Regions from separate parts of the Pseudomonas sp. Eth.TT006 genome, predicted to be linked through region 2. Evidence: riboswitches for the same ligand, from Rfam matches in the RefSeq annotation. Region 2 holds a riboswitch; each other region holds the start of a gene.
The links. A riboswitch is a leader RNA that binds a small molecule or an ion and turns the genes downstream of it on or off. The one in region 2 is predicted to bind cobalamin.

Region 1 (3,250 bases), on a different contig from region 2:
GAGCAGACGGCGCAGCAGTTCAGGCTCGAGCGTGCCGCCGGTGAAGTGGCGCATGTCGCGGCGTTCGGCGATGGCTTTATAGACCGCTGCGCGCTCGGCTTCAGAATAGGCGTTGTCGGTCATGGCCCCATCGCTGGCAAGCCAGCTCCCACAGGGGAATGCATTTCTTCAGGCAAATCACCGCCCACTGTGGGAGCTGGCTTGCCAGCGATGGCGGCCTTGAGGTCTGGCGCAAACAACGCAGCAATCGCCCCCGGATTCGACGGAAAATAAAAGTGCACGTACGAAGCGGTCATCCGCCCCTCGCGATACACCGCCTCCGCGCCGCGTCCGCCATTCGGGCTCAGGCCCCGGGCAATCGGCGTCAGTTCGGTGCTGGTCAGCGAGTGGTGATAGGTGTGGCCGCGCAGTGAGCCTTCCGGCAGATCCACCACCTGCAGCGCAAGCGCCGCCAGACGTTTTTGCATCACCGCCTCGCCGCGCAGTAGCCCGACCAGTTCGGCGCGGGTGCCTTCGACATCGGTCAACGCGTCGAGCAGATAGAGCATGCCGCCACACTCGGCGAGCAGCGGTTTGCCGGCGGCGTGGTGCGCGCGAATCGCCGCGAGCATCGCGGTGTTTTGCGCCAGCGCGACATGGTGCAATTCCGGGTAGCCGCCGGGCAGATACAGACTGTCAGCCTCGGGCAATCGGGTATCGCGGATTGGCGAGAAGAAGCTCAACTCGGCGCCCATCGCTCGCAGCAGGTCGAGACTGGCGCCGTAGGTAAAGGCAAAGGCTTCATCGCGGGCTACGGCAATGCGCACGCCTTCGAGCAGCGGTTCGGCGTCGATCACCGTGGGCGCGGCAAACTCCACGGCCGGCGGCAGCGCGACCTCGCAACTGCTGGCCAACGCTTCGGCAGCGGCGTCGAGGCGCAGGTCCAGATCATTCAGTTCGCTGGCCTGCACCAGACCGAGGTGGCGGCTCGGCAGTTCGATCCCGGTCTCGCGGGACAGCGCGCCGTACCAGCGCAAGCCTTCAGTGAGGCTGCCCTCGAGCAATTGCGCGTGGCGCAATGTGCCGACGCGGTTGGCCAGCACGCCAGCGAACGGCAGGTCCGGCTGATAGCGCGCCAGTCCCAGCGCCAGGGCGCCAAAGGTCTGGGCCATGGCGGTGCCGTCGATCACCCCGAGCACCGGCACGCCAAAATGCCGCGCCAGATCGGCGCTCGACGGGGTGCCATCGAACAGGCCCATCACACCTTCGATCAGGATGAGATCGGCTTCGCCGGCGGCTTCCCATAAAAGGCGCCGACTTTCCTGCTCGCCGACCATCCACATGTCCAGTTGATACACCGGCGCACCGCTGGCGCGCTCGAGAATCATCGGATCGAGAAAGTCCGGGCCGCATTTGAACACGCGCACCTTGCGCCCCTGATTGCGATGCAGGCGCGCGAGGGCGGCGGTAACGGTGGTCTTGCCCTGACCGGAGGCCGGCGCGGCGATCAACACCGCCGGGCAGTGACGTGGTTGATTCAAAGTTCGACGCCTTTCTGCGCTTTGATCCCGGCCTGGAAGGCGTGCTTGAGCATGCCCATTTCGGTCACGGTGTCGCCCATCTCGATCATTTCCGGCTTGGCTCCGCGACCGGTGACGATCACGTGCTGCATCGGCGGACGCGCCTGCAGATCACTGAGTACCTGATCCAGATCGAGGTAGCCGTGCTTGAGCGCAATGTTCAGCTCATCCAGCACCACCAGGCCAATCGACGGATCGCGCAACAGTTCACGGGACACGGCCCACGCCGCTTCGGCGGCGGCGATGTCGCGCTGGCGGTCCTGGGTCTCCCAGGTGAAGCCCTCGCCCATCACGTGGAAGCGCACTTGCTCGGGGAAGCGGCGGAAGAACAGCTCTTCGCCGGTGCTGTTGCGGCCCTTGATGAATTGCACCACGCCGCACTGCATGCCGTGGCCCATGGCGCGGGCGAGCATGCCGAACGCCGAGCTGCTTTTGCCCTTGCCGTTGCCGGTCAGCACCAGCACCAGACCGCACTCGTCGGGCGAATTGGCGATGCGTTCGTCGATCACGGCTTTTTTGCGCTGCATGCGCGCCAGATGGCGTGCGTCGCGCTCGGGGGAATCGGTCATGGGGGAGCTCTCCGTTGAGGCTGAATAACGGCGGGCAGGCACAAGAATAGACGGCAAAAAGCCTGGCATCGCCCACCGTGATGCCGCTGGATGGATCAGGCCGGTCTCCGGGCTCATGAGCGGCGCATCGCCTGGCTGCGCGCCTTCCCGCTTCTGTCGAGGCAGTGGCTCAAGGCGCAGCTTTTACTCATTTACCGTTGCGGGGGCAGCGCCGGGATCGTGTGATCGCTCTTCGTCTGAAGACAACCCTCACCGGCTTCCCTGTTTCACTCTGTCGACACCCGTCACAGAGCACCTGAAACAAGCCGCGAAGGTTAGAGGGTTGGGGGTGGAGCGTCAATTAAAGAGGGGGCCGTCGAGCGAATAACTGCCGCCGATCAATTATCTGACGCCAATCTTGTGCCATGCTGAGACAAGTGATATCAAAGAGCCATGCTTTTGACTGAAAAAGCACTCACAACAATAAGGATGATGACGATGCAAGGCATGATCATCAGCAACCCGCGCCTGGAATTCATGCGCCCGATGCTTGAACGCTGGTTTGACTGTATCGATCGCTACAACGCGGTGCGCGGCGACAACGAGCCCCCTTACTGGCATGACGAGAAAGCCAATCTCGGATTGCTCTCCGCTGCCGCCTGGATGGCTGAGCTGGTCACGCTGAGCGACACGGCCACGCGCAAGCAGAACGAGGACGGCGAACGCAATGCCCGCGCCGATCTGTTTATCGCCGGAGCCGAAGACCGCGCCTACCTGCAGGCGACCCAGCGCTGGCCGCGAGTCAACAACCTGAATCTGACCCAGGCACTGCAGGACATCACCAGCGAGGCGAAACGCATCAGTTTCGCCAGCGACATCAGGCTCGGCTGCCTGTTCGTCGCCCCGCAAAGGGCCCAGCACAGCGCCAGCCCGGAAGAGTTGCAGGACATGGTCGACGACCTGCAGAAGGAACACACCTGCGCCGTCGCCTGGTATTTCCCCTACGCCTACCGCAAATTGCGCAGCGAAGCGGGCAACTATCACCCCGGGATCGCCGTGCTGTTCAAAGAGGCCCGCGGCTGAGCGGTTGAACCATCGGGTGCGCAGGCTCCTCTATGATTAGGAATGCATTCATAGGGAAGA
Region 2 (3,250 bases):
CGCCACCGGATCACCCCGCCCGGTTGTAGTGAGAAATCGGTCACGAGGCAGGTCTCCTGGCTGACGGTGTTCGGACCTTGGGCCCGGCATTCGCTGCGCCTTCCCGCTGGCTCTGGATTGAGCTGGCAGTGGCGTGGCAGCGAACATCACCGTTCACAGTTGCGGGGGCAGCCGCGGCTTTGACCGCGTTCCCTTCTTAGCTTCGGCATCGCCGAAGAACCTCGAAAGTGCAAGGCTACGCATCGTGTTGGGGTGGGTCAATGGGCTTTTGGGGTTGTTTGAGTTGGGGGCAGATCCGTTGCTGCGGGTGTCGCGGCTGGCGCTGAGTCCCTTTTTTGAAACGCCAAAAAGGATCAGTGGTTTTGGGTTTGTCTGGATTGGGGGCATATCCATTTCTTCGGGTGCTGCCGCTGGCGGTTTCGCTCTTACAGCGAGTCACCTTTTCCAGACGCCGAAAAGGTAACCCAAAAGGCTTGCCCCGGCGTACGGCACTTCGCTGAGGCTCAGTGTTCCCTCGCTACGGTGTCCATCAGGGGGCATCGCCTACGGTTTGCTTCGCTGCACCTCCTCTCGATGTATGCGGCTGCGCCGCACGGCGCTGCGCGCCTACCCCCTGATGGACACCTACGCTCGGCCTGCCGATGGGGCGGGAAGTCAAAAGCCAGATCAAGAGCCAAAGCCAAAGCCAAAGCCAAAGCAGATCAAAAGATCGCAGCCTTCGGCAGCTCCTACATGGGATGCGTTCAAAGAATTCGGTCGGCTGGCAGGCCGCCATCGCGAGCAGGCTCACTCCTACAGTTCAGATCGCGTGCAACCCATGCGGCGAAGCCGCCCCACTCAACAGGATGAGCGTTAGCTCGGCTGCGGCTTTTGATCTTGATCCACGGGCGACGTCGGGAGGCTGAGTGGAGGGATTGATCCGGGGGTGGGAGCGCAGCGACCGTTTGGCGCAGCCAAACACAGCGAGAGGAGGTGCAGCGAAGCAAACCGTAGGCGCTGCGCCCAGATCAATCCCGGAGCGAAGGGACCCCGAGCCCCAGCGAGCGGGCCGGACGTAGGAGCAAGCGTTTTTTTGCTTACTTTTTTTAGGCGTTTGTAAAAAAAGTGAGTCGCCGTAAGGGCGAAACCCTAAGTGGCCGTTACCGCAGCAACGGATATGCCCCCAATACAAGACAATACAACCCATCCAATTGACTCAAATCCCCAGCCCATGCTCTCCTACACAACTTGTTACGGGTGCCCTTCACAGGGTGAAACGGGAAACCGGTGAATCATGTGCTTTACTCAAAGCCATGTCAGTCCGGTGCTGCCCCCGCAACGGTAAGCGAGCGAAGCGTCAGATCCACTGTGCCGGTATGGCATGGGAAGGTGATGCTTGCAGGTCGGCCCCACGCCAACCCCTCGCGAGCCCGGAGACCGGCCCGCAACACACAGCGCGCACCTTGCGCCGCTGACCACGACAACCCGCGGTGGGCGGGCGCTGTTCGACCCCCTGCGTGCCTGACTCGCAGGGGTCTTCATGCGCTCCGTTTACCCGCTGACATTCCAGAGGGAAGCGCTATGTCGATCATCAGCAGCACCGGCAGCACCACCGCCAAAATTTCCAGCACCAGCACCTTGACCCAGCGCCTGACAGCGGCGATCTTCGCCTCGATCCTTGGTGCAGGCCTCGTCTACTTCGCCGGTTTCTCGCACATCGAAGCGGTGCACAACGCCGCCCACGATACCCGCCACAGCGCCGCGTTCCCGTGCCACTGAGACCTGCCGACATGATCAAGCGTATCGCGCAAACTGCAGGTTTCACCGGCCTGCTGGCCGCCCTGCTGCTGACCTTGCTGCAGAGCTTTTGGGTCTCTCCACTGATTCTGCAGGCCGAAACCTACGAGAAATCCGAACCGGTGGCGGTTCATGAACACGCCGCTGGCGTGGCTGCGCACAGCCACGACGCCGAGGCCTGGGAGCCGGAAAACGGCTGGCAGCGGGTGGTTTCGACCACTGGCGGCAATCTGGTGGTGGCGGTCGGTTTCGCGTTGATGCTCGCCGGTCTTTACACCCTGCGCGCCCCAACGAAAACCTCGCAGGGCCTGCTCTGGGGTCTGGCCGGATACGCGACTTTCGTCCTCGCCCCGACCCTCGGCCTGCCGCCTGAGCTGCCGGGCACTGCAGCGGCGGATCTGGCGTCGCGGCAGACGTGGTGGATCGGCACCGCCGCCTCTACCGCCGTCGGCCTGGCATTGATCGTGTTCAGCCGTCAATGGCTGATGAAGCTGCTGGGCGTGGCGATTCTGGCCGTGCCGCACGTGATTGGCGCTCCGCAACCGGAAGTGCATTCGATGCTCGCACCGCAAGCCCTGGAAGCGCAGTTCAAAATCGCTTCGCAGCTGACCAACGTGGCGTTCTGGCTGGCTTTGGGCCTGATCAGTGCCTGGTTGTTCCGCCGCAAGAACGATGGTCAATACCACGCATGACCGCTGACCGCGCAGCGCCGACCTTCGTGGTCGGCCTCGGCTGCCAGCGCGGCTGCCCGGTCAGTACCCTGCGCGCGCTGCTCGATCAGGCGTTGCAGGCGCATCGCATCGAGCTGCGAGCGATCAGAGCCTTGGCCAGCATCGATTTGAAGCGCGACGAGCCGGGCTTGCAGGAGCTCGCCGCGCAACTGGCGTTGCCGCTGCAGTATTTCAGCAGTGAACAACTGGCCAGCTATCAGCCACGCCTGAGTCATCAGTCACAGATTGCCTTCGAGCGCACCGGTTGCTATGGCGTGGCGGAAAGCGCGGCACTGGCGCTCGCCGAACAACTGATTCAAGCCCCGGCAAAACTGCTGATTCCCCGGCAAAAATACGCTCAGGCCACGCTGGCGTTGGCCGGTGCCGCGTAAAACCCCGATAATCACCCTGTTTGATCATGAGCAATCTTCATCTGAAGCACTGCCCTGCCCCGTTTTCCACAGGATTTATTCATGACTGTCTATTTCATCGGTGCCGGCCCCGGCGATCCGGAATTGATTACCGTCAAAGGCCAGCGGCTGATTCGCCGCTGCCCGGTGATCATCTACGCCGGCTCGCTGGTGCCGGCCGCCGTGCTTGAGGGGCATCAGGCCGAAACCGTGGTCAACAGCGCCGAATTGCACCTGGAGCAGATCATCGATTTGATCAAAACTGCCCACGGCAAAGGCCAGGATGTGGCACGGGTGCATTCGGGTGACCCGAGCCTGTATGGCGCGATTGGCGAGCAGATTCGTTATCTGCGC
Region 3 (3,250 bases), 170 kb from region 2:
CAGTTTGTTGGCCAGCACCTGCATGACCACGTCCGGCGCAATGGGCGTTTCGCCGATGGCCACACCCGCAATGACCGCGATCAGCAGAATCAGCAGGGCCAGCGACAGACGGATCAGGCTTTTGCTCATTGCGGCAGGTCGTAGCCGTTGATGGCGGCGGCCAGTTGTTCCAGGCCATCGAACATGCGCAGGCTGGCCTGCAGGGCCATGGCGTCGAGGATGATGATGCGGTTGTTTTTCACCGCGTCCATGTTGCGCGTCACCGGGTCGCTGCGCAGGAAGGCGAGTTTTTTCTCGTAGTCGTCAGCGGGGAAGCGTCGGCGATCCATGCGTGCGATCACCAGAAAGGTCGGGTTGGCCTTGGCGATGGTTTCCCAGCCGACGGTCGGCCACTCCTCATCGGACTCGACGATGTTGCGCACGCCAAGCGTGCTGAGCATGAAGTCAGGCACGCCTTTGTGGCCCGCGACAAACGGCTCGACGTTGAGTTGCGCACTGGAAAACCACACCAGCGCGCTAAGGTCTTTGTGCTTCACGGTTTGCGCGGTGGCAATCGAGCGGGCGAGGCTGGCCTTGAGTTGGGCGTTGAGCTGCTCGCCACGGTCGCGCACATCGAAGATTTCGGCCAGCTGACTGACGCTTTTGTAGATCGTCTCGATGCGAAACGGAGCGAGCCGCGTGCCGTCGGCGCCGACCAGATTGTCTTTGGCTTCGCAGTCGGACGGCAGCAGATAAGTGGGGATTTGCAGCTCATGAAACTGCTCGCGGGTGCCGACCGCGCCTTGCGGGCCGACCATCCACTCCAGTTCCACGGCGACCAGTTCCGGGCGTTTACCGATCACCGCTTCGAAGCTCGGCTCGTTGTCGGCGAGGCGCTCAATGCTCTCGTTTTGTGCTTTGTATTGCGCCAGGACGTTGTTGAACCACAACGAGGTGCCGACCACTTTGTCGCTCAGGTCCATGGCGTAGAGCATTTCGGTGGCGGCCTGGCCGATGCTGACGGTGCGGCTCGGGGCGTGCTGAAACGTCAGCGTGCTGCCGCAGTTTTCGATGGTCAGCGGATAGTGCCCAGGCGTTGCGTGGGCGAGGGCGCTGAAGGCCAGACCGGTGATCAAAGTGGCAACGCGGGGCAGCGACATGCGGCAGTCTCCAATGGAACCGTACGGGGAGCGGGCGCGTACGGACTGGAAACACATCATGGAACGCCGCCGGGACAGCTGCGCAAGGCCGGCCATCCCACAACAATGCGCGCGGCACGATGTCCTTCCCGGACACCCCGCCGGTTAGTGAATTACTCGGCCGGCAGGTCTCCTGACTGATGCGTCATCGCCCGGGCTCCGGCCTTCCCGGGTCTTCACCCAGTGGCAGTCGTGGAGCAGGCTCGGCACCTACAGTTGCGGGGGCAGTTCCGATCAATGCGCGGCGCGCACCTCGGATTCCCTATTATTCCCGTTCGGGAACCGGCGCCGGCATGGTAGCGGATAGTGCTGAGTAAAGGGAGTTGCAATGCACAGGATCCATGGAAGAGAACCCTGTAGCGAGGGGATTTATCCCCGATGGACTGCGCAGCAGGCCCGTTTTTTGGGGCCGCTACGCGACCCATCGGGGATAAATCCCCTCACCACAAGAGATCCTTGTCTGGAGAAGTTGCGGGGGATCAGTGCTGGCTCATCAAACCGTGCAGCACGCCCAGACGCAGACCCGGTTCGGACGGGAGCATTTGCGCGATGCCGAACGCCTTGAACGCGGCAAGCATGATCGCCAGACCGCCGGGCAGGATGCTTTCGCGATGCGGCTGCAGGCCGGCGAGTTTCAGCTGGCGCACGTTCTGTACCTGCAGCAGCAACAGCGACAGGCGAAGCAGGCCGGCATAGGTGATGCCGTCCTCGGCAAAGTCGTTGAGACGGTTGGCCTTGAGTACTTTGGCGAGCATGCGCGCGGTGCCGGAGGAGCCGATGGTCTGCTGCCAGCCCTGCGCGCGATAACGCCGGGCGACTTTTTCCAACTGCAGGAGGGCGAAGCGCTCGGCTTCCTGCAGGGCGGCGGCGGAAATCTCGCCGCCACGGAAAAACCGCGCGCTCAACGTACCGCTGCCGATGGCGATGCTTTCGGTCAGCAACGGTTGCGCGCCCTGGCCGAGGATCAGCTCGGTCGAGCCACCACCGATGTCGACCACCAGCCGCAGGTCGTGCGCGTCGGGCAGGGTGTGGGCGACGCCGGCGTAGACCAGTTGCGCCTCTTCGTGGCCGGAAATAACATCGATGCGAAACCCCAGATGCTTTTCCGCGCTGGCGAGAAACAGCGGCGCATTGTCCGCCTCGCGCACGGCGCTGGTGGCCACAGCGCGTACACGGCCCGGTTCGAAGCCGCGCAGCTTCTTGCCGAACCGCGCCAGCGCCTGCCAGCCACGAGTCAGCGCCAGGGCATCCAGCGTACCGCCGTCAAAGCCCTCGGCGAGGCGCACCGGTTCGCGCAGGGTTTTCACTTCCTGGATCTGCAGGCCCTTCCGGCTGCGCACCGACTGCCCGATCATCAGGCGAAAGGCATTCGAACCCAGGTCGATGGCGGCAAACAGTGCGTCGTCGTCTTTCATGAGAGTCCTTGCAAACGTGCGGCGATGACTCGCGGTGGCGAGGAGTGTGCCGTGCGGTTGATGACATCCTGATGACGCGGGTGGGGCGCTTCGATGAAGGTAAGCCTGTGAAATTCCTGTAGGAGCTGCCGCAGGCTGCGATCTTTTGACTTTGATCTTGTGAAAAGCAAGATCAAAAGATCGCAGCCTTCGGCAGCTCCTACAGGGATCGGGTTTGCAATCTCGACGGGGTGTTGGGTAATATACGTTCCATATACACAACGTATCGGATTCGTTTATGGGTATCGTCAAGATTTCCGAGGACATGCACGAGAACCTGCGCATCTCCAGCACTGCCCTCAGCCGCTCGATCAACGCGCAGGCCGAGCACTGGATGCGCATCGGCATGCTCGCCGAGCTGCACCCCAACCTCGACCACAGCGCCATTTGCCGCTTGCTGATCCGCGCCGAACAGAACGGCGGGCTGGATCTGCATCAACTGACTCAGGAAGCCGTCAGCGCATGAGAAACCCGATCAAGATCAACACCCCCGCCGAGATCGCCCAGTCACGCGCCGCCGGCCAACTCGCCGCCGAAGTGCTGGCGATGCTGGTGCCGCATGTGCAGGCCGGGGTGACCACCGATGAGCTGGATCGGCTGTGCAACGACTACATCGTC

Region 1: it holds a riboswitch for cobalamin, as region 2 does, so the genes downstream of both, cobO (cob(I)yrinic acid a,c-diamide adenosyltransferase) here and ACXR0M_RS06585 (CbtB domain-containing protein) in region 2, are expected to answer to the same signal.
Region 3: it holds a riboswitch for cobalamin, as region 2 does, so the genes downstream of both, ACXR0M_RS07240 (ABC transporter substrate-binding protein) here and ACXR0M_RS06585 (CbtB domain-containing protein) in region 2, are expected to answer to the same signal.

What each region holds. Positions count from the first base shown of each region.
Region 1 is NZ_JBTJEN010000015.1:18,585-21,834, forward strand. Features, by position in the region: gene bluB (5,6-dimethylbenzimidazole synthase) at 1-123, opposite strand, end outside; gene ACXR0M_RS21600 (cobyrinate a,c-diamide synthase) at 120-1,520, opposite strand; gene cobO (cob(I)yrinic acid a,c-diamide adenosyltransferase) at 1,517-2,128, opposite strand; cobalamin riboswitch at 2,210-2,442, opposite strand; gene ACXR0M_RS21610 (hypothetical protein) at 2,606-3,190, shown strand.
Region 2 is NZ_JBTJEN010000003.1:118,461-121,710, forward strand. Features, by position in the region: cobalamin riboswitch at 30-239, opposite strand; cobalamin riboswitch at 1,218-1,439, shown strand; gene ACXR0M_RS06585 (CbtB domain-containing protein) at 1,561-1,758, shown strand; gene ACXR0M_RS06590 (CbtA family protein) at 1,770-2,468, shown strand; gene ACXR0M_RS06595 (cobalamin biosynthesis protein) at 2,465-2,878, shown strand; gene cobM (precorrin-4 C(11)-methyltransferase) at 2,960-3,250, shown strand, end outside.
Region 3 is NZ_JBTJEN010000003.1:290,658-293,907, reverse strand. Features, by position in the region: gene ACXR0M_RS07245 (FecCD family ABC transporter permease) at 1-129, opposite strand, end outside; gene ACXR0M_RS07240 (ABC transporter substrate-binding protein) at 126-1,139, opposite strand; cobalamin riboswitch at 1,285-1,480, opposite strand; gene ACXR0M_RS07235 (Ppx/GppA phosphatase family protein) at 1,658-2,593, opposite strand; gene ACXR0M_RS07230 (ParD-like family protein) at 2,871-3,098, shown strand; gene map (type I methionyl aminopeptidase) at 3,095-3,250, shown strand, end outside.